4 regions of the Streptomyces sp. OZ13 genome follow, and region 1 is predicted to be linked to each of the others. Evidence: riboswitches for the same ligand, from Rfam matches in the RefSeq annotation. Region 1 holds a riboswitch; each other region holds the start of a gene.
What was found. A riboswitch is a leader RNA that binds a small molecule or an ion and turns the genes downstream of it on or off. The one in region 1 is predicted to bind cyclic di-AMP.

Region 2: linked by a shared signal. The riboswitch ahead of ACTMTU_RS32400 (transglycosylase family protein) and the one ahead of ACTMTU_RS03845 (M23 family metallopeptidase) in region 1 are both predicted to bind cyclic di-AMP.
Region 3: linked by a shared signal. The riboswitch ahead of ACTMTU_RS30405 (M23 family metallopeptidase) and the one ahead of ACTMTU_RS03845 (M23 family metallopeptidase) in region 1 are both predicted to bind cyclic di-AMP.
Region 4: linked by a shared signal. The riboswitch ahead of ACTMTU_RS19510 (transglycosylase SLT domain-containing protein) and the one ahead of ACTMTU_RS03845 (M23 family metallopeptidase) in region 1 are both predicted to bind cyclic di-AMP.

Annotation. Positions count from the first base shown of each region.
Region 1 is NZ_JBQHCZ010000002.1:32,380-38,180, forward strand. It holds gene ACTMTU_RS03840 (alpha-galactosidase) at 1-1,945, shown strand, start outside; cyclic di-AMP (ydaO/yuaA leader) riboswitch at 2,452-2,627, shown strand; gene ACTMTU_RS03845 (M23 family metallopeptidase) at 2,630-3,550, shown strand; gene ACTMTU_RS03850 (SGNH/GDSL hydrolase family protein) at 3,721-4,512, shown strand; gene ACTMTU_RS03855 (SAM-dependent methyltransferase) at 4,864-5,610, opposite strand; gene ACTMTU_RS03860 (hypothetical protein) at 5,628-5,801, opposite strand, start outside.
Region 2 is NZ_JBQHCZ010000021.1:33,656-39,456, reverse strand. It holds gene ACTMTU_RS32420 (Ppx/GppA phosphatase family protein) at 1-6, opposite strand, end outside; gene ACTMTU_RS32415 (DUF501 domain-containing protein) at 27-557, opposite strand; gene ACTMTU_RS32410 (FtsB family cell division protein) at 577-1,059, opposite strand; gene eno (phosphopyruvate hydratase) at 1,185-2,480, opposite strand; gene ACTMTU_RS32400 (transglycosylase family protein) at 2,792-3,460, opposite strand; cyclic di-AMP (ydaO/yuaA leader) riboswitch at 3,465-3,602, opposite strand; gene ACTMTU_RS32395 (transglycosylase family protein) at 3,955-4,941, opposite strand; gene ACTMTU_RS32390 (cytochrome P450 family protein) at 5,083-5,801, opposite strand, start outside.
Region 3 is NZ_JBQHCZ010000018.1:43,329-49,129, forward strand. It holds gene ACTMTU_RS30390 (bifunctional acetate--CoA ligase family protein/GNAT family N-acetyltransferase) at 1-982, opposite strand, end outside; gene ACTMTU_RS30395 (HPr family phosphocarrier protein) at 1,146-1,427, shown strand; gene ACTMTU_RS30400 (GntR family transcriptional regulator) at 1,617-2,294, opposite strand; gene ACTMTU_RS30405 (M23 family metallopeptidase) at 2,718-3,512, opposite strand; cyclic di-AMP (ydaO/yuaA leader) riboswitch at 3,526-3,688, opposite strand; gene ACTMTU_RS30410 (M16 family metallopeptidase) at 3,916-5,304, opposite strand; gene ACTMTU_RS30415 (M16 family metallopeptidase) at 5,301-5,801, opposite strand, start outside.
Region 4 is NZ_JBQHCZ010000008.1:53,903-59,703, forward strand. It holds gene ACTMTU_RS19505 (cellulose binding domain-containing protein) at 1-2,632, shown strand, start outside; cyclic di-AMP (ydaO/yuaA leader) riboswitch at 3,064-3,224, shown strand; gene ACTMTU_RS19510 (transglycosylase SLT domain-containing protein) at 3,227-4,102, shown strand; gene ACTMTU_RS19515 (hypothetical protein) at 4,892-5,134, shown strand; gene ACTMTU_RS19520 (helix-turn-helix transcriptional regulator) at 5,241-5,801, opposite strand, start outside.

The DNA of each region.
Region 1 (5,801 bases):
CGCGGGCCCGCCGCCGTACCGGCCCTTCGAGTCCCCGCTCGACGGCCGCGAGGAATACCCCGTGGAAGGCGGCCCGCGATTCGTGCGCCCGGCACTGTCGGTCAGGAGCGAGAGCGTCCGCGGCACGGAATGGACCTTCGCCGGCTGGACCGCGGAGGACGACGAGCTGCGCCTGCGCTTCCGCGACGAGCTGGTGGGCCTGGGCCTGACCCTGCACTACCGAATGCGCGGCGACAGCGACGTGATCGAACGCTGGGTCACCGTCGCCCACGAGGGCGCCGGACCCGACCTCGAACTGCTCCGGGCCGATGCCGCCGCCTGGACGCTGCCGCTGAGGGACGCATGGCGGCTCTCGCAGCTGCACGGCCGCTGGGCCGCCGAATCCCGCCTCGTGCGCACCGCGCTCCCGTACGGGGAGGCGGCGATCGGCAGCCGGCGCGGCCACACCGGTCACCAGCACCTGCCCTGGGTGGCCCTGGACGCGGAAGGTGCCACCGAGGAGCACGGAGAGGTGTACGGCTGCGCCCTCGGCTGGTCCGGATCGTGGCGGATCTGTGTGCAGCGGCTGCCGGACGGGGCCGTACAGATCACCGGAGGAGCGGGACACGACGACTCCGGGCTCCTGCGGCTCGCCCCTGGCGGGAGGTACATTTCGCCTGTCTTCGCCGGCCTCTGGAGCGACCGGGGCTTCGGCGGGGCGAGCAGGGCCTGGCACGCCTGGCAGCTGGCCCACGTGATTCCCGGCGCCGACCGGGTGCGGCCGGTGCTCTACAACTCGTGGGAGGCCACCGGCTTCGACATCTCCCAGCAGCAGCAGTCGGCGCTCGCGCGGCGGGCCGCCGCGATGGGGGTCGAGCTGTTCGTCGTGGACGACGGCTGGTTCGGGCGGCGCACCGGAGACCGGTCCGGGCTCGGCGACTGGACACCGAACCCGGACCGCTTCCCCGACGGGCTGGGGCCGCTGGCCGCCGAAGTGCACGCGCTCGGCATGCAGTTCGGCATCTGGGTGGAGCCGGAGATGGTCAACGAGGACAGCGACCTCTACCGGGCGCATCCCGACTGGATCCAGCACCGTCCGGGGCGGACGAGGACCGAGTTCCGCAACCAGCTGGTGCTCAACCTCGCGCGCGAGGACGTACGGGCCCACCTGTGGGAGCAGCTCGACGCACTGCTTTCCGACGCGCCCGTCGACTATGTGAAGTGGGACTTCAACCGCTGCTTCACCGATGCGGGCTGGCCGGGGGAGCCGTACCCGCAGAAGCTGTGGGCCGAGCACGTCGAAGGCTTCTACGGTCTGCTGGACCGGCTGCGGGCGGCGCATCCCTCCGTCGCCTTCGAGTCCTGCTCCGGCGGGGGCGGCAGGATCGATCTGGGAGTCCTCGCCCGCACCGACCAGGTGTGGACGTCGGACAACACCGACCCGCTGGACCGGCTCACCGTCCAGCACGGCTTCAGCCAGCTGCACCCGGCCCGGGTCATGGCGGCATGGGTCACCGACAGCCCCAACGTCCAGCTCAACGGTCGCCGCAGCAGTCTGCGCTTCCGGTTCGTGAGCGCCATGGCCGGCGTGCTGGGCGTCGGGGGAGACCTCTCGGCCTGGAGCGAGGCGGAGCTGGCGGAGGCGCGCGACTGGGTCCGGCTCTACAAGGAGATCAGGCCGGTGGTCCAGCACGGCGAGCTGTACCGGCTGCGGACCCCGCAGGGCGGTCTCAGCGCCGTGCAGTACGTACGGGGCGACGAGACGGTGGTGCTCGCGCTGCTCCAGGCCCAGCGCTACGGCGAGCGGCCGCCGGCGCTCCGGCTGCGCGGCGTCGAGGCGACGGCGGCCTACGTGTGTGCGGACACCGGAGCGGTCCACCAGGGCGGGGTGCTGCTTCACCACGGAATTCACACCGGACTGAAGGGCGATCTCGACGCCACTGTGATCCGGCTCCGGCGGATGTGATCCACCGGTTCCAATTCGCCTTACGCGCAAGCGAGCAGGGGAATTGCGAAAGGGGGCCGGCCGGCCGGTGGCGCGGAAACGGGCGGAGCGCAGAAGGCGCGGGGGGCGATGGGAGGGAGCCCCGGTCCGGGGAGCCGGAAGTGACAGGTGTCACGGCTTCAGTCGCCGGACGGCGAAGTGGGGCAAGGGTGGCGGGATTTGATGGGCAAGTGCGGGATTAGGTGGCTAAATGATCCTTCTGTCCGAATTGGATGGTTGCGCATAACGTGCCCCGTAAGAAGGGGAGATGGTCGCCGGCCCGTGAGCAGCGTCATATCCGTGACGTTCTGTGGCCGTGGCGCTGATGTGAATTCCTTGGTCGGCAAGGCGATTGGCCGCCCCTTGTCGACGGAGGGTGACCGGGAATCCGCGAGGGCGGGGCGCCGGTCATTGATCGTGGAAAATCGTGGCTTGTCCCGCGCTGCCCGACTCGCCTACGGTCACGCTCAATCCGGACGGACCGCCTAATCCTGCCGCCGCCCGGAATTCGAACCTATCCACGCGTGGCAGGAGCGGGGGACCCAGGTAGTACGCCGTATCCGGACAATCCGGACGGCTTGGGGTGAAGTAGCACCAAGTGTGCGACCGGGCATCTCCAGCCCGAACCCGACAGCTCACCTCGCAGGCGCCGGAGAGGAATGCGCCATGCCCGCGAAGGGTAAGCACCGCCGTCCCAAGACCAACCCGATCACCCGCGGCTTCGTCGTCGCCGGTACGGGTGGCGCCGCCATCGCGCTCCCGCTGTTCGGCGCCACCACGGCCAATGCCGCCCCGGCGGCGGCCCCGGCCCCAGCGGAGAAGGCCGCCGCCGCGGCCCCGGCCTCCGCACCCGCGGCGGCCCCGGCCGCCAAGAAGGCACCGAAGACCTACACGGTCGTCGCCGGGGACTACCTGTCGAAGATCGCCGACGAGCAGGACGTCCGCGGCGGCTGGAAGCAGCTCTTCAACGACAACCGCCGTGTCATCGGTGCCGACCCGTCGCTGATCCACCCGGGTCTGGAGCTGACGATCGGCGCGAAGAACAAGGCGACGAACGACCCGGAGCCCCGCTCCGAGTCCCAGTCCCGCCCGTCGCGCGACGACTCGCGGTCCGCCGCGCCGGAGGCCGAGGCGCCGAAGGCCGAGGCCCCCGCCAAGGAGGCCGCGACCACTGCGTCCGGTTCCGGCTTCAGCGCCCCCGTCGACGCGGGCGTCACCACCCCGTACCGGGCGTCCGGTGCCATGTGGTCCAGCGGTTACCACACCGGTGTCGACTTCGCCGCCCCCACCGGCAGCTCCGTCAAGGCCATCGGCGCGGGTACCGTCGTCTCCGCCGGCTGGGGCGGCGCCTACGGCAACGAGGTCGTCATCCAGCACACGGACGGGACCTACTCCCAGTACGCCCACCTCTCCTCGCTCGCCGTCTCCAGCGGGCAGTCGGTGACCGGTGGTCAGCAGATCGGACTGTCGGGTTCGACCGGCAACTCCTCCGGTCCGCACCTGCACTTCGAGGTCCGCACCGGCTCCTCGTACGGTTCGGACATCGACCCGCTGGCCTACCTGCGTGAGCACGGCGTCTCCCTCTGAGCCGTCCGGTCGCACCCGGTCCACCGGTGAGTCCCCGTTCCGCATCAGGCGGAGCGGGGGCTTCCGCGTATTCCGGCCCGGCCGGAATTTGACGGGTGGTAAAGATCACGGCGCGTCAACCCCTCCTTACGGTCGCGTAGGTCACATCAGTGAAGGAAAGATGTGCTCCCGTGGCAGACGATTCGAGAACAGAGAACAGTGGCGTATTCGGGTCGTACGCGGCGATCGGTGACAGCTTCACCGAGGGCGTGGGGGACCCGGGGCCCGACGGGAGATTCGTCGGATGGGCGGACCGGTTCGCCGTCCTGCTCGCCGACCGGATGCCGGAGCACTCCTTCCGGTACGCCAACCTCGCCGTACGCGGCCGCCTCCTCGACCAGATCGTCGAGGAGCAGGTGCCGAGGGCGCGCGAGCTCGCGCCGGACCTGGTGACCTTCTGCGCCGGCGGCAACGACATCATCCGGCCCGGCTCCGACCCCGACGACGTCGCGGAACGCTTCGAACGCGCGGTGGCCGACCTCGCCGGCTCGGTCGGCACCGTCATGGTGACCACCGGCTTCGACACCCGGGACGTGCCGGTCCTGCGGCATCTGCGCGGCAAGATCGCCACGTACACCGCCCACGTACGGGCCATCGCCGACCGCTACGACTGCCCCGTGCTGGACCTGTGGTCGCTCAAGTCCGTCCAGGACCGGCGGGCTTGGGACGCCGACCGGCTCCACCTGTCGCCCGAGGGGCACACCAGGGTCGCGCTGCGCGCCGCTCAGGTCCTCGGGATCGAGGTGCCCGCCGACCCCGACCAGCCGTGGCCGCCGCTGCCCCCGCGAGGGACGCTCGAGGTGCGCCGGGACGACATCCAGTGGGCGCGCGAGTATCTGGTGCCCTGGATCGGGCGGCGGCTCCGCGGCGAGAGCTCCGGCGATCATGTGGAGGCCAAGCGCCCCGACCTGCTGCCACTCTGAGGCGCACGGCGGTCCGGGGCCCGGATCGCCGAGGCGGCGCCGGTGTGGCGGACCGCCCGGCAACCGCCGGACTTCTGCCCCGCCCAGGACGACGTCGGCGGCCCGGGCGCCGGGCCCGGCCCTGCTGGTCCCTGGTCGCCTCGCCACCCTCGCGTTCACCGGCATGGGCCGTCCGGAGCGTGCCGCGCACCCACTGAGGGGAGGGCCCGCGCGGCCGGTCGCCAGGTGCGGCACCGCGAGCACCGCCACGGCAGCGGCCGTGTGCGTGAACCCCGGCCGCCCACCCCCGTAGCAGCGTCCCGTGCGGGGCCCGGACGGTGTGACGTCCGGGCCCCGCACGGGACGGGAGCATCAGCGCTTCATGAGGGCGAAGACTCCCCAGCCGAGATACTCACGTGTGCAGCGCGCGTAGCGGGCGGGCTCGTTGGTGAGTTCCTCCCGTACCTCGGGGGCCAGTTCGTCGTCCGGGTTCCGGTCGAGCCAGCGGCGCAGGTTGAGCCACTGGGCCGCGGCGTACCGGTCCCAGCTGTCCTGGTCGGCCAGCATCATCTCCACGACGTCGTACCCGAGATCCTGGAACTGCCCGATCAGGTCCGGGAGCCGCAGGAAATCGGCGATGCCGGTGGCGTGGCAGCCCTTGGCGGTCTCCTCGTCCGGAGGGGTCCGCCGCCAGTACGGCTCGCCGATCAGCATCAGGCCGCCGGGACGGAGGCTGCGGCCGAGCAGCTCTGCCGTTCCGGCGACGCCGTTCCCGATCCACGTGGCGCCGACACAGGCGGCCAGATCGACCGGCTGGTCCGCGACGTGGCCGGAGGCGTCACCGTGGACGAACTCGACCCGGTCGGCGACGCCGAGTTCGACGGCGCGGGCCCGGGCCTGCTCGGTGAAGACCGTGCTGATGTCCACCCCGGTGCCCGTGATCCCGTGGTCACGCGCCCAGGTGCACAGCATCTCGCCCGAGCCGCCGGCCAGGTCGAGCACCCGTGTCCCGGGGGCGAGATGGAGCGCTTCGCCCAGGGCGGCGAGCTTGGCCGCCGTCAGCGGGTTGTGGATCCGGTGGCTGCTCTCGCGGATGGTGAAGATGCGGGGAAGGTCCATGATCGAATTCCTTTCCGTCATGCCTTGCGGTGGAACGGGCGGTTGATGGCGTGTCGCAGGCGCGCGATGTCCTTCCTGGGCCGCTCCTGCTCGGCGCGCGGCCGCGCGTCGGTGCGGAAGGCGGCACAAGCGTTCTCGCTCAGCAGCCGGTGGTAGCTGTCCAGGCGCCGCCGGGTGAGGTGGCCGTCGTC
Region 2 (5,801 bases), on a different contig from region 1:
GGTCATGTCGGCGGTCTCCTCGGTGATCAGGCTTCGGGCGTCACGCAGGGCGACACGCACGGACCCTTGGCCCACCACTCCGGCAGCATCGCGATCGCCTCGTCGCCCAGCGGGTTGACGCCGGGGCCGGCCGCCAGCGAGTGGCCGACCAGCACGTGCAGGCACTTCACCCGGTCCGGCATGCCGCCGGCACTGGGGAAGCCCTCCAGCACCTCGATGGCGTCACGGCGCCGGATGTAGTCCTCGTGGGCCGCCCGGTAGGCGGCGGCGAGTTCGGGATCGGTCGCCAGGCGCTCGGTCATCTCCTTCATGACGCCGTTCGCCTCGAGCGTGCCGATCGCGGAAGCCGCCCGCGGGCACGTCAGGTAGTACAGCGTCGGGAAGGGGGTGCCGTCGGGGAGCCGCGGGGCGGTCTCGACGACGTCGGGCTGCCCGCAGGGGCAGCGGTGCGCGATCGCGCGCAGACCGCGCGGGGGCCGGCCGAGCTGCTCCTTGAACGCGGCGATGTCCGCGTCGGTGGGCTCGGTGGGTTCGGTGGTGGGAGGAGGTGTTTCCATGCCTGCCTTGTTCGCTGACTTAACCGTGCTGCGGGCCGTCGGCGCTGTCCACGCCGTTCCATACGTTCGAGTACCAGGGCCGGTCGGCCGCACCGCCCTCTTCCTGCTGCTGCTCGGCGGCCTCCGGATCGATCATGGTGTATCCGGTCTCCCCGGGCAGGACGTAGTGCAGGTGCTCGCGCGCCAGCCGCCGGATGTACATGTCGTCCTCGAGACGCGCCTTCTCGTCCTTGAGCTGCTCGACGCTCTTACGGGCCTCGTCCATCAGCCGTTCCTGCTCGGCGATCTCGGCCCGCTGCGAGACGTACTGGCGCATCGGGTAGGCGAGTGCGACGACGAGCGAGCAGACGACGAGGGCGAGGAAGGCCGCGCGTCCGGTGAGGCGGGAGCGGCGGGCCTGGCGGCGGTTCTGGGACCGGTAGACACGGGCGGCGGTCTGCTCGCCGAGCAGCCGCAGCCTGGTCGCGGTGGAGAACCGGTCCGCGTCCGGCGTGCGTGCCATTCCTCTCGCCTCCCCTTCACACGCGTACGTCCCCGGACACGGTACGGGACCGCGGCCGGGGACGTACGGACGACAGGGCGTCAGGCGGTGATCGTCGGGACGATCAGCCCTCGTACCTGCTGCGCCTACTGGTCCGCGAAGCGGAACCGCGGGAACGCGCTGCGGCCCGCGTACACCGCCGCGTCGTCGAGGATCTCCTCGATGCGCAGCAGCTGGTTGTACTTGGCGACGCGCTCGGAGCGGGCCGGGGCGCCGGTCTTGATCTGGCCGCAGTTGGTGGCGACGGCCAGGTCTGCGATGGTGACGTCCTCGGTCTCGCCGGAGCGGTGGGACATCATGCACTTGAAGCCGTTGCGCTGGGCGAGCTCGACGGCGTCGAGGGTCTCGGTCAGCGAACCGATCTGGTTGACCTTCACGAGCAGGGCGTTCGCGGCGTTCTCCTCGATGCCGCGGGCCAGGCGCTCCGGGTTGGTGACGAACAGGTCGTCGCCGACGAGCTGCACCTTGGCGCCGAGCTTCTCGGTGATGGCCTGCCAGCCGGCCCAGTCGTCCTCGAACAGCGGGTCCTCGATGGAGACCAGCGGGTAGGAGTCGACGAGCTCCGCGTAGTACTCGGTCATCTCGGCGGCCGAGCGGGACTTGCCCTCGAACTCGTACGAGCCGTCCTTGTAGAACTCGGACGCGGCGACGTCGAGCGCGAGCGCGATGTCCTTGCCCGGGGCGTAACCGGCCTCCTTGATGGCCTCGAGGATGAGGTCCAGGGCGGCGCGGTTGGAGTCGAGGTTCGGCGCGAAGCCGCCCTCGTCGCCGAGACCGGTGGACAGGCCCTTCTGCTTCAGGACCTTCTTGAGGGTGTGGTAGACCTCGGTGCCCCAGCGAAGGGCCTCGGAGAAGGACTCGGCGCCGATCGGCGCGATCATGAACTCCTGGATGTCCACGTTGGAGTCGGCGTGCGAGCCGCCGTTCAGGATGTTCATCATCGGAACGGGCAGCAGGTGCGCGTTCGGGCCGCCCAGGTAGCGGAAGAGCGGCAGGTCCGAGGCCTCGGAGGCGGCGTGCGCCACGGCGAGGGAGACGCCGAGGATGGCGTTGGCGCCGAGGGAGGACTTGTCCGGGGTGGCGTCCAGGTCGAACATCGCCTGGTCGATCAGCCGCTGCTCGGTGGCGTCGTAACCGACGAGCTCCGGGCCGATCTGCTCGATGACGGCGAGGACGGCCTTCTCGACACCCTTGCCCTGGTAGCGGTTCTGGTCACCGTCGCGAAGCTCGAGAGCCTCGAACGCACCGGTGGAGGCGCCGGACGGAACTGCAGCACGACCCGTGCTGCCGTCGTCGAGGCCAACCTCGACCTCGACCGTGGGGTTACCTCGGGAGTCCAGGATTTCCCGGGCTACGACGACGTCGATGGACGGCACGAGCATCTCCTTCTGGGATGTGACGCGAGAAAAAGTGCAGAGGTCTGCTTGGCCTTGCGGCAAGAGCCTAACCGCCTCGGGGGCAAAGGCCGGCCGATGCCCGCCCCCTGGGACGAAAAAGGGCATCAAGACCCTTGGGACGGGGCAAACAGGGCGGTATCTACCTGTGGGTAACCGGCATTCGGGCCCTGGCCCTCGACGGACCGAACCCCGGCCCGGCGCGTTCGGGGGAAGGTGCGCCGGACCGGGGTGCTCGGATCCCGTTCGGAAGACGGGTGGCCTCCCACGACCGCCGGACCGTGGGAGGAAGGGGTGGGTCAGCTCAGGTGGAGCTGCTGACCCGGGTGGATCACGTCGGCGTCCTCGACAATGTCCTTGTTCAGCTCGAAGAGCTTCTCCCAGCCGCCCTTGACCTTCTCGGCCTCGGCGATGGTGCTCAGGGTGTCGCCGGCCTTGACCTTGTACTCGCCGTCGCCCTTCTTGAAGGACTTGGCCTCGGCAGCGGCGTTCTTCGCCGGGGCCTCGGCGCGCTCGGAGCGCGTGGTGGGGGCCTCGGCGCGCTCCTGGGCCGGCTCGGTGGGCTCGGCCTCGGCGGAGCCGGCGTCGTTGGCAGCGTTGGACAGGCCGACGCCACAGCTCGGCCAGGCGCCCTTGCCCTGGCCGGCCAGGACCTTCTCGGCTATCTCGATCTGCTGGGACTTGGACGCCTGGTCGGCGGTCGCGGCGTACGCGGTGCCGCCGTACGCGGCCCAAGTCGAGGTGGAGAACTGCAGGCCGCCGTAGTAGCCGTTGCCGGTGTTGATGGACCAGTCGCCGCCGGACTCGCACTGGGCGACGGCGTCCCACTCGGCCGTGGTGGCGGCGGAGGCGGTGCCCGCACCGAGCAGCGGCGCGGCGACGGCCGCACCGGTGATGCCGACGAAGGCGGCGATACGGGTCGTCCTGGAAGCGCGGCGGTGCTTGGCGTTGCCGGAAGAACGCAGCATGGAGCTATCTCCTCACCGACGCCTGCGAGGTGAGCTGTCGGGTTCGGGCCTGTGAGTTGCCCGGCCGCACGTCACTGACGCGCGGTCTTCACCCCCAGCCGGTTCCGTTCCGCCGGTCTCCACGGTCCGGCCGACCTCGACGTACGGTCGGCCTCTCGCGATCTCGGCTCACGGGCCCGGCACTTACCTGGGTCCCCCGCTCCTGCCTTCGGCGCTCTGAGCGACGACTGTTCCCCCCGACCGACGGCAGGATTCGGCGTATCGGTCGACGGTGCCCGCGATGGCGAACGGTTCAGACGGTAGACACACGACTCCCCGATGTTCAAAGTCGAACATCGGGGAGAAATCGCCCGAACCGGCCACCTATGAGTGTCCGTTTTCGCAGGTGAGGGGCGGAGTGGGCGAATTCGCAGGGGGATTTGCCGCAGTTGCAGCAAAGAGACCCTTGTCTCACTCGCACACAACGGACATAAGCCCGCGAAACGCTACGCGAACTAGACCCGGTTCAGGCCGAGATCGAGGCTCTGACCGGGCAGGATGAGGTCCGGGTCGGCCCCGACGGTCTCCTCGTTCGCCTCGTAGAGCGCCGGCCAACCGCCGGGCACGTCCTTCTCGGCGGCGATGTCGCACAGGTTGTCGCCGGGCTGAACCGTGTAGGCGTCGGGGCGGGTTGCCTCGTCGACACCATTACGACCTGAACTTTCACCACGTGAGGCATGACGGCCACTTTCGCGACCCTCTTCCGCATTGCCCGTTTCCGCCTCGTCGTCGGCGGGAGCGCCGCGGTGCTTGCCGCCGCCGCTCGTCGCCTCGTCGGAGGGAGCAGCGTCCGTGACGCCGTCGGACGCGTCGGGAGCATCCGGAGCCGTGGTGGTCCCGTCCGTGGAGTCCGGCGCGTCACCGGCGTCACGGGACGGCGCGGACGCGTCCGCGCCGTCCGGCGCTCCGGTCCCGCCCGGACCGCCGGAAGAGTCCTCGAGGGTCCCGCTGTCCGTGGCGTCGGCCGGCGTGTCCGTGCCGGAGGCGTCCTCGGACGGCTCAGCGGCCGGCGCTTCGCTCTGCTGCGGCAGCGGCAGGATGCCGGGATCGACGCCGGTGTCCGTGCCGTCGTCGACGAGCCCCGCGAGCGGCCCGCACGCGGGCCACGCCTGCGGGCCCTCGGCGGCGAGCACCTTCTCTGCGACCGCTATCTGCTGCGAGCGGCTGGCGAGGTCGGCGCTCGGCGCGTACGCGGTGCCGCCGTACGCGGCCCAGACCTCCTCGGAGAACTGGAGTCCGCCGTAGAAGCCGTTGCCGAAGTCGGCGCTCCAGGCGCCGCCGCTCTCGCACTCCGCGACGCGATCCCACGTGCTCGCGTCCGCGGCCGAGGCCGAGCCCGCGCCGAGCAGCGGAATGGCGATGGCCGAACCGGTCACCCCTGCCGCGACGATGAGGGCCGGAGCCTGGCGGGGTCGGCGGTGTCGTCCGTTCCCGGAGAGCATGCGGTTGCCTTTCGCGTGACAGCTGGGAAACCTGCGGCCTGCTGTTGCGTGCCGAGTCGACGGTGAACGTAGCCGTATTCGAACGCGAGTCACAAGTCGATGCAGCGGAGATCACGTGAAAGTCACAGAATTGACGCGGCGTCAGTTCGTTTCAGGTGTGAACTCAACGGGCAGAGTGCGCAATCCACGCATGATGAGTCCCCCACGCCACCGCAAATCGGCCGGATCTCCCGCAAGCCGCAAGTCAGGCATTCTGCGGAGCAGCGTGGCGAGCGCGGTCTGCCCCTCGAGCCGGGCGAGCGGCGCGCCGAGGCAGTAATGGATGCCGTGCCCGTACCCCAGATGCTGGTTGTCACGCCGGGACAGGTCGAGCGTGTCCGGCGCGTCGAAGCGTTCGGGGTCGCGGTCGGCGGCCGCGAGCACGACGAGGACCGGGTCGCCGGCAGCGATCCGCTGCCCGCCGACGGTGAGCGGTTCGGTGGCGAACCGCCAAGTCGCGAGCTCCACCGGGCCGTCGTAGCGCAGCAGTTCCTCGACGCCGGTGGCGAGCAGCTCGCTCTCGCCCGCGGCGAGCGACGCCTGGAGGCGCTCGCGCTGGCCGGGGTTGCGCAGCAGCGCGTACACACCGTTGCCGATGAGGTTCACGGTGGTCTCGAAGCCGGCGAAGAGCAGGATGAAGGCCATCGCCGCGGCCTCGTTCTCGGTGAGGTGCTCACCGTGGTCGGACGCCTTGATGAGCCCCGAGATGAGGTCGTCCCCCGGTTCCTCCCGCTTACGGTGGATCAACTCCGCGAGGTATCCGCGCATCTTCTTCACCGAGCGGGCGACGCCGCCGCGCGGACCGCCCCCGTGGCGGATCA
Region 3 (5,801 bases), on a different contig from region 1:
ACGAGCGGGCCTGCCGCACCAGCTCGCGCTGGCGCTCCCGTCCCGCCCGGCCGCTCTCCGCGTATCCGGCGCTCAGCACCACGAGCCCCTGCACTCCGTGCTCGCCGCAGTCCGCGACCACGTCGGGCACCCGCTCCGCCGGGACGGCGACGACCGCCAGGTCGACGGGCTCGGAGATCTCGCCGACCGACCGGACGGCGGGCACACCGTCGATCTCGCGCTGCTCCTGCGGGAAAGCGCGGTTGACCGCGTACACCCGGCCCGTGAACCCGCCGTCCAGGAGGTTGCGCAGCGCGGTGCGTCCGACACCGCCGGGCAGCCGGCCTGCGCCGACGACGGCCACGGAGCCGGGAGCGAGCAGCCGCTGGACCGAGCGCGCCTCGGCGCGCTGCTCGCGTCCGCGCTGCACGGCGAGGGACTCCGCCGTCGGTTCGAGGTCGAGGGTCAGATGGACGGATCCGTCCTCGAAGCTGCGCCGCTGTGTGTATCCGGCGTCCCGGAACACCTTGATCATCTTGTTGTTGGCGGGCAGCACCTCGGCGGCGAAGCGCCGGATGCCCCGCTCCCGCGCCACCGCCGCGATGTGCTCGAGCAGCGCGGACGCGACACCGCGCCCCTGGTGCGCGTCCTGAACGAGGAAGGCGACCTCCGCCTCGTCCGCGGGGGCGCTCGCCGGCCGGCCCTGCGCGTTGATGCGGTCGTAGCGGACCGTGGCGATGAAGTCGCCGCCGACCGTCACCGCGAGTCCGACCCGGTCGACGTAGTCGTGGTGCGTGAACCGGTGGACGTCCTTGTCGGAGAGCCGCGGGTAGGGGGCGAAGAAGCGGTAGTACTTCGACTCGTCCGAGACCTGCTCGTAGAAGCTGACCAGCCGGTGGGCGTCCTCTGGCGTGATGGGCCTGATCCGGGCGGTGCCGCCGTCGCGCAGCACCACGTCTGCTTCCCAGTGAGCGGGGTAGGCGTGCTCCTGCGAGGTCTGCATGGGGGAAAGCCTACGCGCGGCCACCGGTCGCGGAGGCGGTTGCGCGCGGGCAGTCTGAGGGTGCCGACGGCGGCCCGCACCCCCGGCAGGGTGGGGCGGGGAGCACGCCGGGACACATGAGAGACTGGTCTAGACAACCCGCTAAGACTTGAAGGGCAACACCATGGCTGAGCGCCGCGTCAATGTCGGCTGGGCCGAGGGCCTTCACGCCCGCCCCGCGTCCATCTTCGTCCGTGCCGCGACGGCTGCCGGCGTCCCTGTGACGATCGCCAAGACCGACGGCAATCCGGTCAACGCGGCCTCGATGCTCGCCGTGCTCGGCCTGGGCGCCCAGGGTGGCGAGGAGATCGTCCTCGCTTCCGACGCGGACGGCGCCGAGGCGGCCCTCGACCGCCTGGCCAAGCTGGTGGCCGAGGGTCTCGACGAGCTTCCCGAGACGGTCTGAGGACGGTCCGGGCCCGGCGGGCCCTGACGCCCGTCGCCATTCACAGAAAAAGCCGCGGTGTTCCGGGTCCGGAGCACCGCGGTTCTGCATTTCAGGACCACGTTCGGTATTTCGCGTTCCGGGCTCGGACGGAAAATAAAACAGGGAAGAGGCCGACCCCATCACGCCTTCTTTTGTATACGCCCTCTGTTAATTCCGGCCGCTCGTGGTGTTTACGGCATGTTGCGAAGTCCTCACCCGCACGGTGCGGCGCAACCGGTGCGCCGCGGCGGCACGCTCGGCGTGCGCGGCCGTCAGCGCGCGCGCCCGCTCCGCGTCACCGCGCGCCACGGCGTCGACGATCGCGCCGTGCTCCGCCCATGACTCGACCGGGGCGAGAGGCTGCTCCACCGAGTACATCCAGGCGATCTTGTGCCGCAACTGGGTCAGCAGCGCGGTCAGCCCGGGACTGTCGCAGGACTGCGCGAGCGTCTCGTGGAACCAGGAGCCGAGCGAGCGCAAGTCCTCGCCCTGTCCCCGGCGCGCCCGCTCCTGACCGAGTCTCACCAGGCCGCGCAGCACCCGCAGATGCGCTTCCGTGCGGCGCTGCGCGGCGCGCGCCGCGCCCAGCGGCTCCAGCAGCATACGGATCTCCAGGAGGTCGGCGGCCTCCTGCTCCGTCGGCTCCGCCACACAGGCGCCGGCGTGCCGGCGGGTCACGACGAAGCCCTCCGACTCCAGGGTGCGCAGCGCCTCGCGCACCGGGACGCGGGAGACGCCGTAGCGGCGTGCCAGGTGTTCCTCCGTGAGCCGGCTGCCGCGCTCGTGGACCCCGGAGACGATGTCGTCGCGGATCGCCGTGCATACCGAGTGCGCGGGAATACGCATGACCGAACCTCCGCATTGATCCGAGCGAAACGCAGCCGATTGACGCGTGTTCCCGTGACTCTATTGCAATGAACGCGGTTTTCCGACGCCAGGGTGAAAACCATGGAAGTCTCTTGACGGAGACGGCAATCACTCAATGGCCGAAACGCCGCGGAATGCGCAGAAGGCCCCCGGCGAAGCCGGGGGCCTTCGAAGACGAAGCGCGGGGCGCCGGACGGTGGGCGCGACCCGGCCGTCACGGATCCGCGGCAGCATGCGGCCGCGGATCCGTGACGGCCGGGTCGCGCGCCGAACGGGGGTCTCGGGCGCCGGGACGGCGCCACGAGTGCGGCCCGGGCGCGGCTGCGGCGCGGGCGCCGGACGTGGGGCCGAACACGGCCCGGGCGCCGGAACGGTGAGCGCGGGCCCGGGGGCGGTCGAGGGTCAGACGTCGACGCCGTGCGAGCGCAGGTAGGCGACCGGGTCGATGTCGGAGCCGTACTCGGCGGTGGTCCGGGCCTCGAAGTGCAGGTGCGGCCCGGTCGAGTTGCCGGTCGAGCCGGACAGGCCGATCTGCTGGCCGGGGGCGACCTGCTGGCCGACGGAGACGCCGATGGACGACAGGTGGCCGTACTGGGTGTACGTGCCGTCGTTCATCCGGATGACGACGTTGTTGCCGTACGCGCCGCCCCAGCCCGCCTCGACGACGGTGCCGGAGCCGACGGACACGACGGAACTGCCGGAGGCGGCGCGGAAGTCGACGCCGGAGTGGCTGCCGGAGGACCAGAGGGCTCCGCCGGTCTGGTAACCGGTGGTCACGTACGAACCGGCGATCGGGAGCCGGAAGGAGTTCAGCCGCTTGCGCTCGGCCTCGCGGGCGGCGCGCTCCTTGGCCTCGCGGGCCTCCTTGGCGCGCGCCTCGGCCTTGCGCCTGGCTTCCGCCTTCGCCTCGGCCTCGGCCTTCGCCTGCGCCCTGGCCTTGGCGGCGGCCTCCTGGGCCTCCCTCTCCTGGGCGGCGGCCTGGTCGGCTATCTCGTCGGCGAGCGACCCCATGGAGACGATCTGGGTGAGGCCGGTGTCCTCGACGGAGGGGGCCTCGGTGTCGGCGGCGAGCGCCGGGGAGGCGAGGGTTCCGATGACGCCGGTGGTGGCGAGGGCGGCGACGCCGGCCAGGTTCGCGCTCCTGCGCGTCAGGCGGCTCGGGGCACGATGCTTCCCGGTGGCACGGGTGAACGCCATGAAGAGGCTGGTCCTTTCCTTCCTTCTCGCCTACCGGGTTAGCTGACGGGTTCGGAGCAGGAAGGTCTCCTACGGCCCCCTCCGCGCGGGCGAAGGAGGGCCGATTCACCCCAGGGACTACGTGGGTCCCCGGCTCCCCAGGCTCGCGCCTGACGGGGACTCGGCGATGGCTGCCCGATGCCGCGGGCGCGACGATCTCCAGGCGGACAGCCGGACCGACGCTAGGCAACCCGTTCGTCAATCACCAAACAGACAGCCCGTTTTGTAGCGCATGCCACAGGGCAGACAGGCACTCAGTCCTGCAAATCGGACATAGAACGGAACCCCGGCAAACGATTCGAAGCCGGGGTTCCGTTCGCGCGCAATGCGCGTTTTTGAGTCGTCCTCGCCGGGGGGCGTCCGATCAGCCCGTGACGACCCTCACTTCACCGATGCCGAGGGCCTTCACCGGCTCCTCGATCTGCGACGCGTCGCCGACGAGCACCGTCACCAGCCGGTCGACCGGGAAGGCGTTGACGACCGCCGCGGTCGCCTCCACCGTGCCCGTCTCCGCCAGACGCAGGTACATCTGTGCCTGGTAGTCGTCCGGGAGGTGCTGCTCGACCTGGTCGGCCAGCGTGGCCGCCACGGACGCCGCCGTCTCGTACTTCAGCGGGGCGACGCCCACCAGGTTCTGCACGGCGACGTCCCGCTCGGCGTCCGTGAGCCCCTCGGCAGCGAGCGTACGGAGCACCTTCCACAGGTCATCGAGCGCCGGACCGGTGTTGGGCGTGTCCACGGAGCCGCTGATGGCGAGCATCGAGGCGCCGGAGCCGTCCGGAGCGGAGCGCAGCACCTGGCCGAAGGCGCGCACACCGTAGGTGTAGCCCTTCTCCTCGCGCAGCACCCGGTCGAGGCGGGAGGTCAGCGTGCCGCCGAGGCAGTACGTGCCGAGCACCTGGGCGGGCCAGACACGGTCGTGGCGGTCGCCGCCGACGCGGCCGATGAGGAGCTGCGTCTGCACCGCACCGGGGCGGTCGACGATGACCACACGGCCGGTGTCGTCGGCGGTGATCGCGGGCACCGGGCGCGGGTCCGCCTTGTCGCCCGTCCACGCCCCGAGCGTGTCGCCGAGGACGGCGTCCAGGTCGATGCCGGTGAGGTCGCCGACGATCACCGCGGTGGCGGTGGCGGGCCGTACATGCGCCTCGTAGAAGGCGCGTACGGCGGCCGCGTCGATCCGCTCGACCGTCTCCTCCGTGCCCTGGCGCGGCCGGGAGACACGCAGCTCGGCCGGGAAGAGCTCCTTGGAGAGCTGCTTGGCGGCCCGGCGGCCCGGGTTCGCCGTCTCGTGCGGGATCTCGTCGAGGCGGTTGCGGACCAGCCGCTCGACCTCGCCGGCCTCGAAGGCGGGGGCGATCAGTGCCTCGGAGAGCAGCCCGAGCGCCTTGTGCAGCCGGGAGACCGGCACTTCGAGGGAGACCCGGACGCCGGGGTGGTCGGCGTGCGCGTCCAGGGTGGCGCCGCAACGCTCCAGTTCCGCGGCGAACTCCTCCGCGGAGTGCTTGTCCGTGCCCTCCGACAGGGCGCGCGCCATGATCGTGGCGACGCCGTCGAGACCCTCCGGCTCGGCGTCCAGCGGAGCGTCGAGCGAGATCTCGACGGCCACGACCTGCTGGCCGGGACGGTGGCAGCGCAGCACCGTCAGTCCGTTGTCCAGCGTGCCGCGGTCGGGGGCCGGGAAGGCCCAGGGCCGGGCGGTGCCCGGGGTCGGCTGCGGGTGGAAGTCCATGGTCACGGCAGCGTCGCTCACTGGTCCGTCCCCTCCTGCTCGTTTCCGTCGGCCGCTTCGGTCTCTTCTTCGGCGACCGGTTCGTAGACCAGCACCGCCCTGTTCTCCGGGTGCAGCCGGGCCTTGGCGACCGCCTGCACCTCCTCCGCGGTGACGTCGAGCACCCGCTGGACGGCGGTGAGCGCCAGCTGCGGGTCGCCGAACAGCACCGCGTAGCGGCACAGTTCGTCGGCGCGGCCCGCGACCGTGCCGAGACGGTCGAGCCACTCGCGCTCCAGCTGGGCCTGGGCGCGCTCCATCTCCCCCGGCGTCGGGCCCTCGGCCGCGAACCGGGCCAGCTCCTCGTCGACGGCCGCCTCGATCTGCGGCACCTCGACACCGCCGGACGTCTTCACGTCCAGCCAGCCCATCGACGGTGCGCCCGCGAGCCGCAGCAGGCCGAACCCGGCCGCGACGGCCGTCCGGTCGCGGCGCACCAGGCGGTTGTGCAGGCGGGACGACTCGCCGCCGCCGAGGAC
Region 4 (5,801 bases), on a different contig from region 1:
CAGCCCGGCCGCCGCACGCTCGGGCGAAGCCACCTCAGCCGCCGAACCATCCGATGTGTCGACGGCCGCGGACACCTACACCTGGAAGAACGTACGCATCGACGGCGGCGGCTTCGTGCCGGGCATCGTCTTCAACCGCTCCGAGAAGGACCTCGCGTACGCCCGCACCGACATCGGCGGCGCCTACCGCTGGAACGAGGCGGGCAAGGAATGGACCCCGTTGCTCGACTGGGTCGACTGGGACCGATGGGGCTGGACCGGGGTCGTGAGCCTCGCCTCCGACACGGTGGACCCGGACAAGGTGTACGCCGCCGTGGGCACGTACACCAACAGCTGGGACCCCACCAACGGGGCCGTCCTGCGCTCCTCCGACCGGGGCGCCAGCTGGCAGGCCACCACCCTGCCCTTCAAGCTCGGCGGCAACATGCCCGGCCGCGGCATGGGCGAGCGGCTCGCGGTGGACCCCAACAAGAACTCGGTGCTCTACCTCGGCGCTCCCAGCGGCCACGGGCTCTGGCGGTCCACCGACTCGGGAGTGACCTGGTCGAAGGTGACCGCCTTCCCGAACCCCGGCAACTACGCCCAGGACCCCACCGACAGCAGCGGCTACGCGAACGACAACCAGGGCGTCGTGTGGGTGACCTTCGACGAGCGCTCCGGCAGCGCGGGCAGCGCCACGAAGATCATCTACGTCGGAGTCGCCGACAAGGAGAACACCGTCTACCGCTCGACGGACGGTGGTGCCACCTGGTCGCGGATCCCCGGACAGCCGACGGGTTATCTGGCCCACAAGGGCGTCCTCGATTCCGCCACCGGCCATCTCCATCTGACCCTGAGCGACACCGGCGGCCCGTACGACGGGGCCAAGGGCCGCATCGCGCGCTACGACACGGCGACCGGCGAGTGGAAGGACACCAGCCCGACCGCCGAGGCCGACACCTACTCCGGCTTCAGCGGGCTGAGCGTCGACCGGCAGCGGCCCGGCACCCTGATGGCCACGGCCTACAGCTCCTGGTGGCCCGACACGCAGATCTTCCGTTCCACGGACAGCGGTGAGACCTGGACCAGGGCCTGGGACTACACCAGCTACCCCGACCGCTCCTTCCGCTACACGCAGGACATCTCGTCCGTGCCCTGGCTCTCCTGGGGCGCGAACCCCTCCCCTCCCGAGGTCACGCCCAAGCTGGGCTGGATGACGGAGGCCCTGGAGATCGACCCGTTCGACTCGGACCGGATGATGTACGGCACGGGAGCCACGATCTACGGCACGGAGAACCTGCGGACCTGGGACTCCGGCGGACGGATCACCATCACGCCCATGGTGAAGGGGCTCGAGGAGACGGCCGTCAACGACCTGGTGAGCCCGCCGTCGGGCGCGCCGCTGCTGAGCGCCCTCGGTGACATCGGCGGCTTCCGGCACACCGACCTCGGCGCCGTGCCGCCTCTGATGTTCACCTCCCCGAACCTCTCGTCGACCACGAGCCTGGACTTCGCGGAGGCGGCGCCCGCCACGGTCGTACGGGTCGGAAACGCCGACGCCGCCCCGCACATCGGCTTCTCCACGGACAACGGGGCCAACTGGTTCCAGGCCTCGCAGCCTGCCGGCGTGACGGGCGGAGGAACGGTCGCCGCCGCCGCGGACGGCAGCGGCTTCGTCTGGAGCCCGGACGGCACCGGCGTGCACCACACCACCGGGTACGGCAGCTCGTGGAAGGCGTCCACCGGGATCCCCGCCGGCGCGACGGTGGAGTCGGACCGTAAGAACCCGAAGAAGTTCTACGGGTACAAGGCCGGCACCTTCTACGTGTCGCAGGACGGCGGCGCCACGTTCACCGCGAGGGCGTCGAGCGGTCTGCCGCAGGAGGGCAACGTCCGCTTCAAGGCCGTGCCCGGCGTGGAGGGCGACGTGTGGCTCGCGGGCGGCACGGCCTCAGGGACGTACGGACTGTGGCACTCGACCGACTCGGGCGTGACCTTCCGGAAGGTCGAGGGGGTCGAGCAGGCGGACGCCGTGGGCTTCGGCAAGGCGGCTCCCGGCGCCTCGTACCAGACGATCTTCGTCAGCGCGAAGATCGGCGGGGTGCGCGGCATCTTCCGGTCCACGAACGGCGGCGCCGACTGGACGCGGATCAACGACGACGCGCACCAGTGGGGCTGGACCGGCGCCTCGATCACCGGCGACCCGCGGGTCTACGGGCGGGTGTACGTGTCGACCAACGGGCGCGGCATCCAGTACGGCGAGTCGTCGGACGGTGGCGGCACCGACCCCGGTCCGGGGCCCGACCCCGACCCGGACCCGCCGGGGGACGCGCGATGCTCGGTCGCCTACAAGATCACCAACCAGTGGTCCGGCGGCTTCCAGGCCGATGTCACGCTGACCAATTCGGGCAGCGCCGCCCTGGACGGCTGGCAGCTGCGGTGGAGCTTCCCCGACGGGCAGACGGTCGGCCAGATGTGGAACGCCGCCCACCGCCAGAGCGGCGCCGAGGTGACGGCCGAGAACGTCTCCTGGAACGGCAAGGTGGCCGCGGGCGCGTCGGTGTCCTTCGGATTCACCGGCAGCTGGTCGGGCCGCAACACCGCACCGGCCGCCTTCACCTCGGGCGGTGAGACCTGCACCACAGGGGGCTGAGGACGCGAGGCCCGGGTCCCGGTCGGCGGATGTGGCGGCCGGGACCCGTGGCCGATCGGCCCCTTCTGGAGGGCACGTTCGGCACCGGATGTCCTATATGGCTTGTTTTACCGTCTTGCTCGTTAAGTCTAATTGGGCCTTGTTGTTGTGAGTTGGCGTTCTTGTAGGGCTATGGCGGTCAGGATGGTTGCACAGGGAGCCCGTGATGTCGGTCACCCGGCCGGTCACCGTGGCGAGGATGCCGGAAGAGGTGCTTCCCTTTCCCGGTAAGGGCTTTGAGTTCTTTGACGCGGAACTGACAAATTGAAAATCCGCGCGAGGAAGCCCCATTCGGATTGTGATGTGGAATTCGGCACTTGTTTCCCGGGGACGCTCTCGCTTACGGTCACCGTCAATCCGGGTGGACCGCCGAATCCTGCCGCCGTCCGGAATCCGCAACCGCACTCACTTCACGTACGGCAGGAGCGGGGGAACCAGGTAAGTCGCCGTACCGGAATCCGGAACGGCTCGGGGTTAAGCCGCATTCACCTGCGGCCGGGCATCTCCAGCCCGAACCCGACAGCTCACCTCGCAGGCGACGGAGAGGAATTCGCCATGCCCGCAAAGGGTAAGCACCGTCGTCCCAAGTCCCGTTCGCTGACCCGTGGATTCGTCGCAGCCGGCACGGGCGGCGCCGCGCTCGCCCTGCCGCTCATCGGCGGCACCGCTGCTCAGGCGGCACCCGCGGCGGCCCCCGCCGTGGTGGAGCGGACCGTCGCTCCCGCCACGACCTTCGCCGCGGCCGCGCAGGCCGTCGCGCAGAAGGCCGGCACCGTCACGTATTCCGTGGTCGCCGGTGACTCGCTTTACAAGATCGCCGAAGAGCATTCTCTGAACGGCGGCTGGAAGCAGCTCTACAAGGACAACCGGAAGGCCGTCGGAGCGGACCCGGCGCTGATTCACCCCGGTCTCCAGCTGACGATCGGCGCCAAGGCCGAGGCCGAGGCCGAGCCGAAGGCGAAGCCGCAGGCCAAGGAGAAGGCCGCTCCGAAGGCCACGGAAGAGGCCGAGACGTCCGAGCGCGCCGCCGACACCGCCCGCGCGGACCGCTCCGAGCGCACGAGCGCCCCGGCGGTCCAGGCCGCCGCGGCCCCCGCGAAGCCGGCCTACGCCAACAACCTCGACGGCTGGATCCGCGAGTCGCTGGACATCATGGCCCAGCACGGCATCCCGGGAAGCTACGAAGGCATCCACCGCAACATCATGCGTGAGTCCTCCGGCAACCCGCTGGCCATCAACAACTGGGACATCAACGCCGTCAACGGCACGCCCTCCAAGGGCCTGCTCCAGGTCATCCAGCCCACCTTCGACGCCTACCACGTCGAGGGCACGTCCTTCGACCTGTACGACCCGGTCGCCAACATCACCGCCGCGTGCAACTACGCCGCCGACCGGTACGGCTCGATCGACAACGTGAACGGCCCCTACTGACGGGACCCGCGCGGCGGCCGACCGGCCGACCAGACCTGACGGGCCGGTGCCCGGGACGCCCCACGGCGTTCCGGGCACCGGCCCGTGGCCGTGTCCGGAACCGGCCGCACGTGCCGCACGTGCCGCACGAAACGAGCGTGCCCCGCACGTGCCGCAGCGCCGCGCGTGCCGCCCGAGACGGCGTGCCCGCCCGCACGTGCCTTGTACGCGCCCCGCACGTGGCCCTTGCCCGTGGTCCTGTTCGCCGGTGAGATGAGGGTGCCGGGCGGCAGGGAGGAGCCCGCGCGGCACCGGGAGGCCGACGCGAGCGGCACCGGCGGGAAGCGACCGGGCTCGGACGGGAAGCGACCGGCCTGCTCCCCCGGAACCGTGGACACGGCCGCCGGGCGCCCGGCTCGAGCGGCTCTCGAGCGGCTCCCGAGGTGCCGTGTGCCACCGTGGAGGCGACGGCTCCGGCGGACGATGGCGCGTTGATGTGTCCGCGCCGATGTCGGCGGTGTGCGGTGCGAACACACCGCCGGCGGGCCGAGCACAACGGCTGTGCGGCCGAAAGGCGCAGGTCACAGCTCTGCGGGAACCGCGCGGGGCGCGCCCCGCCACCCGGCACGCGCGCCCGGCGGTGCCAGGCAACTCCCTGCCGTGCAGCTTCCTGGCCTGGCTGAATACGGACAGCCGGCCCCTCCCGGTGATTACCTCATGTCAGGCGCCGGACGGCAGCAACGGACCGGCCGCCACAGGACACCGGAACGGAACGTACGCCGCACCCGTACTCACGAATGGAGACCCTCCATGTCCCGTGCCACCCGTTGTACCGCCGCCGCATCCGCCGTCGCCGCCGCGTTCCTGGGCGGCATCCTGCTGGCCTCCCCGGCGCAGGCGGCCGAGGCGCCGCGGACGGCGCCGGCCTCCACGGACGACTTCGTCTGGCCGACGCCGCCGGACCTGCCGGACGACGTCGTGTGGCCCTCCCTGCCCACCCTTCCGGGCCTCCCCGGGCGGCCGGGCGCGCCCGACGACTTCGTCTGGCCGTAACCGCACCGGAGCCGACGATGACGATTGCGATGACGACAACGATGAGGACCTCCAGGTCCGCGAGGACCGTCGCGGGCACCGTGCCGGCGGCGCGCAGGGACCGGCGTCAGATCCACTCCCGCCGGGTGGCCTGCACGCCGGCCTCGAACCGGCTGGACGCCCCGAGCCGTTCCATGAGTTCGGCGACGATCCGCCGCTCGGTGCGCACGCCGATGCCCAGCGCCCTCGCCACGGCCTCGTCGGTCAGTCCGGTGGCGAGCAGCTGGAGCAACTTGCGCTCCTGCGGTGTCAGTCCGCCGGCCCGGGAGACCGGGGCGTCCATGGGGCTCGCGTGCTCCCAGTACGCCTCGAACAGCGCCCGCATGGCGAGGACCACCGGGGGACTGCTGAACAGCAGTGCCGAGGGCTGGGCCTGGCCGGGGAGGCCGGCGACGATCGCGGCCGACGTGTCGACGATGAGCAGCCGCATCGGCAGGGTCGGCGAGGTGCGTATCTCGCTCTGCCGCTCCGCCATCCACTGGGCGTGCGCCTTGGTGACGCGGTCGTTGGCGACACTGTCCAGGTAGATGGAGCGGAAGCGCACACCTCGTGCGAGCGCCCGCTCGTTGAGGGGCCGGCCCGCCTCGACCGATCCCTCGGTGAGGGTGTTGTCGGGGTGGAACGCGAG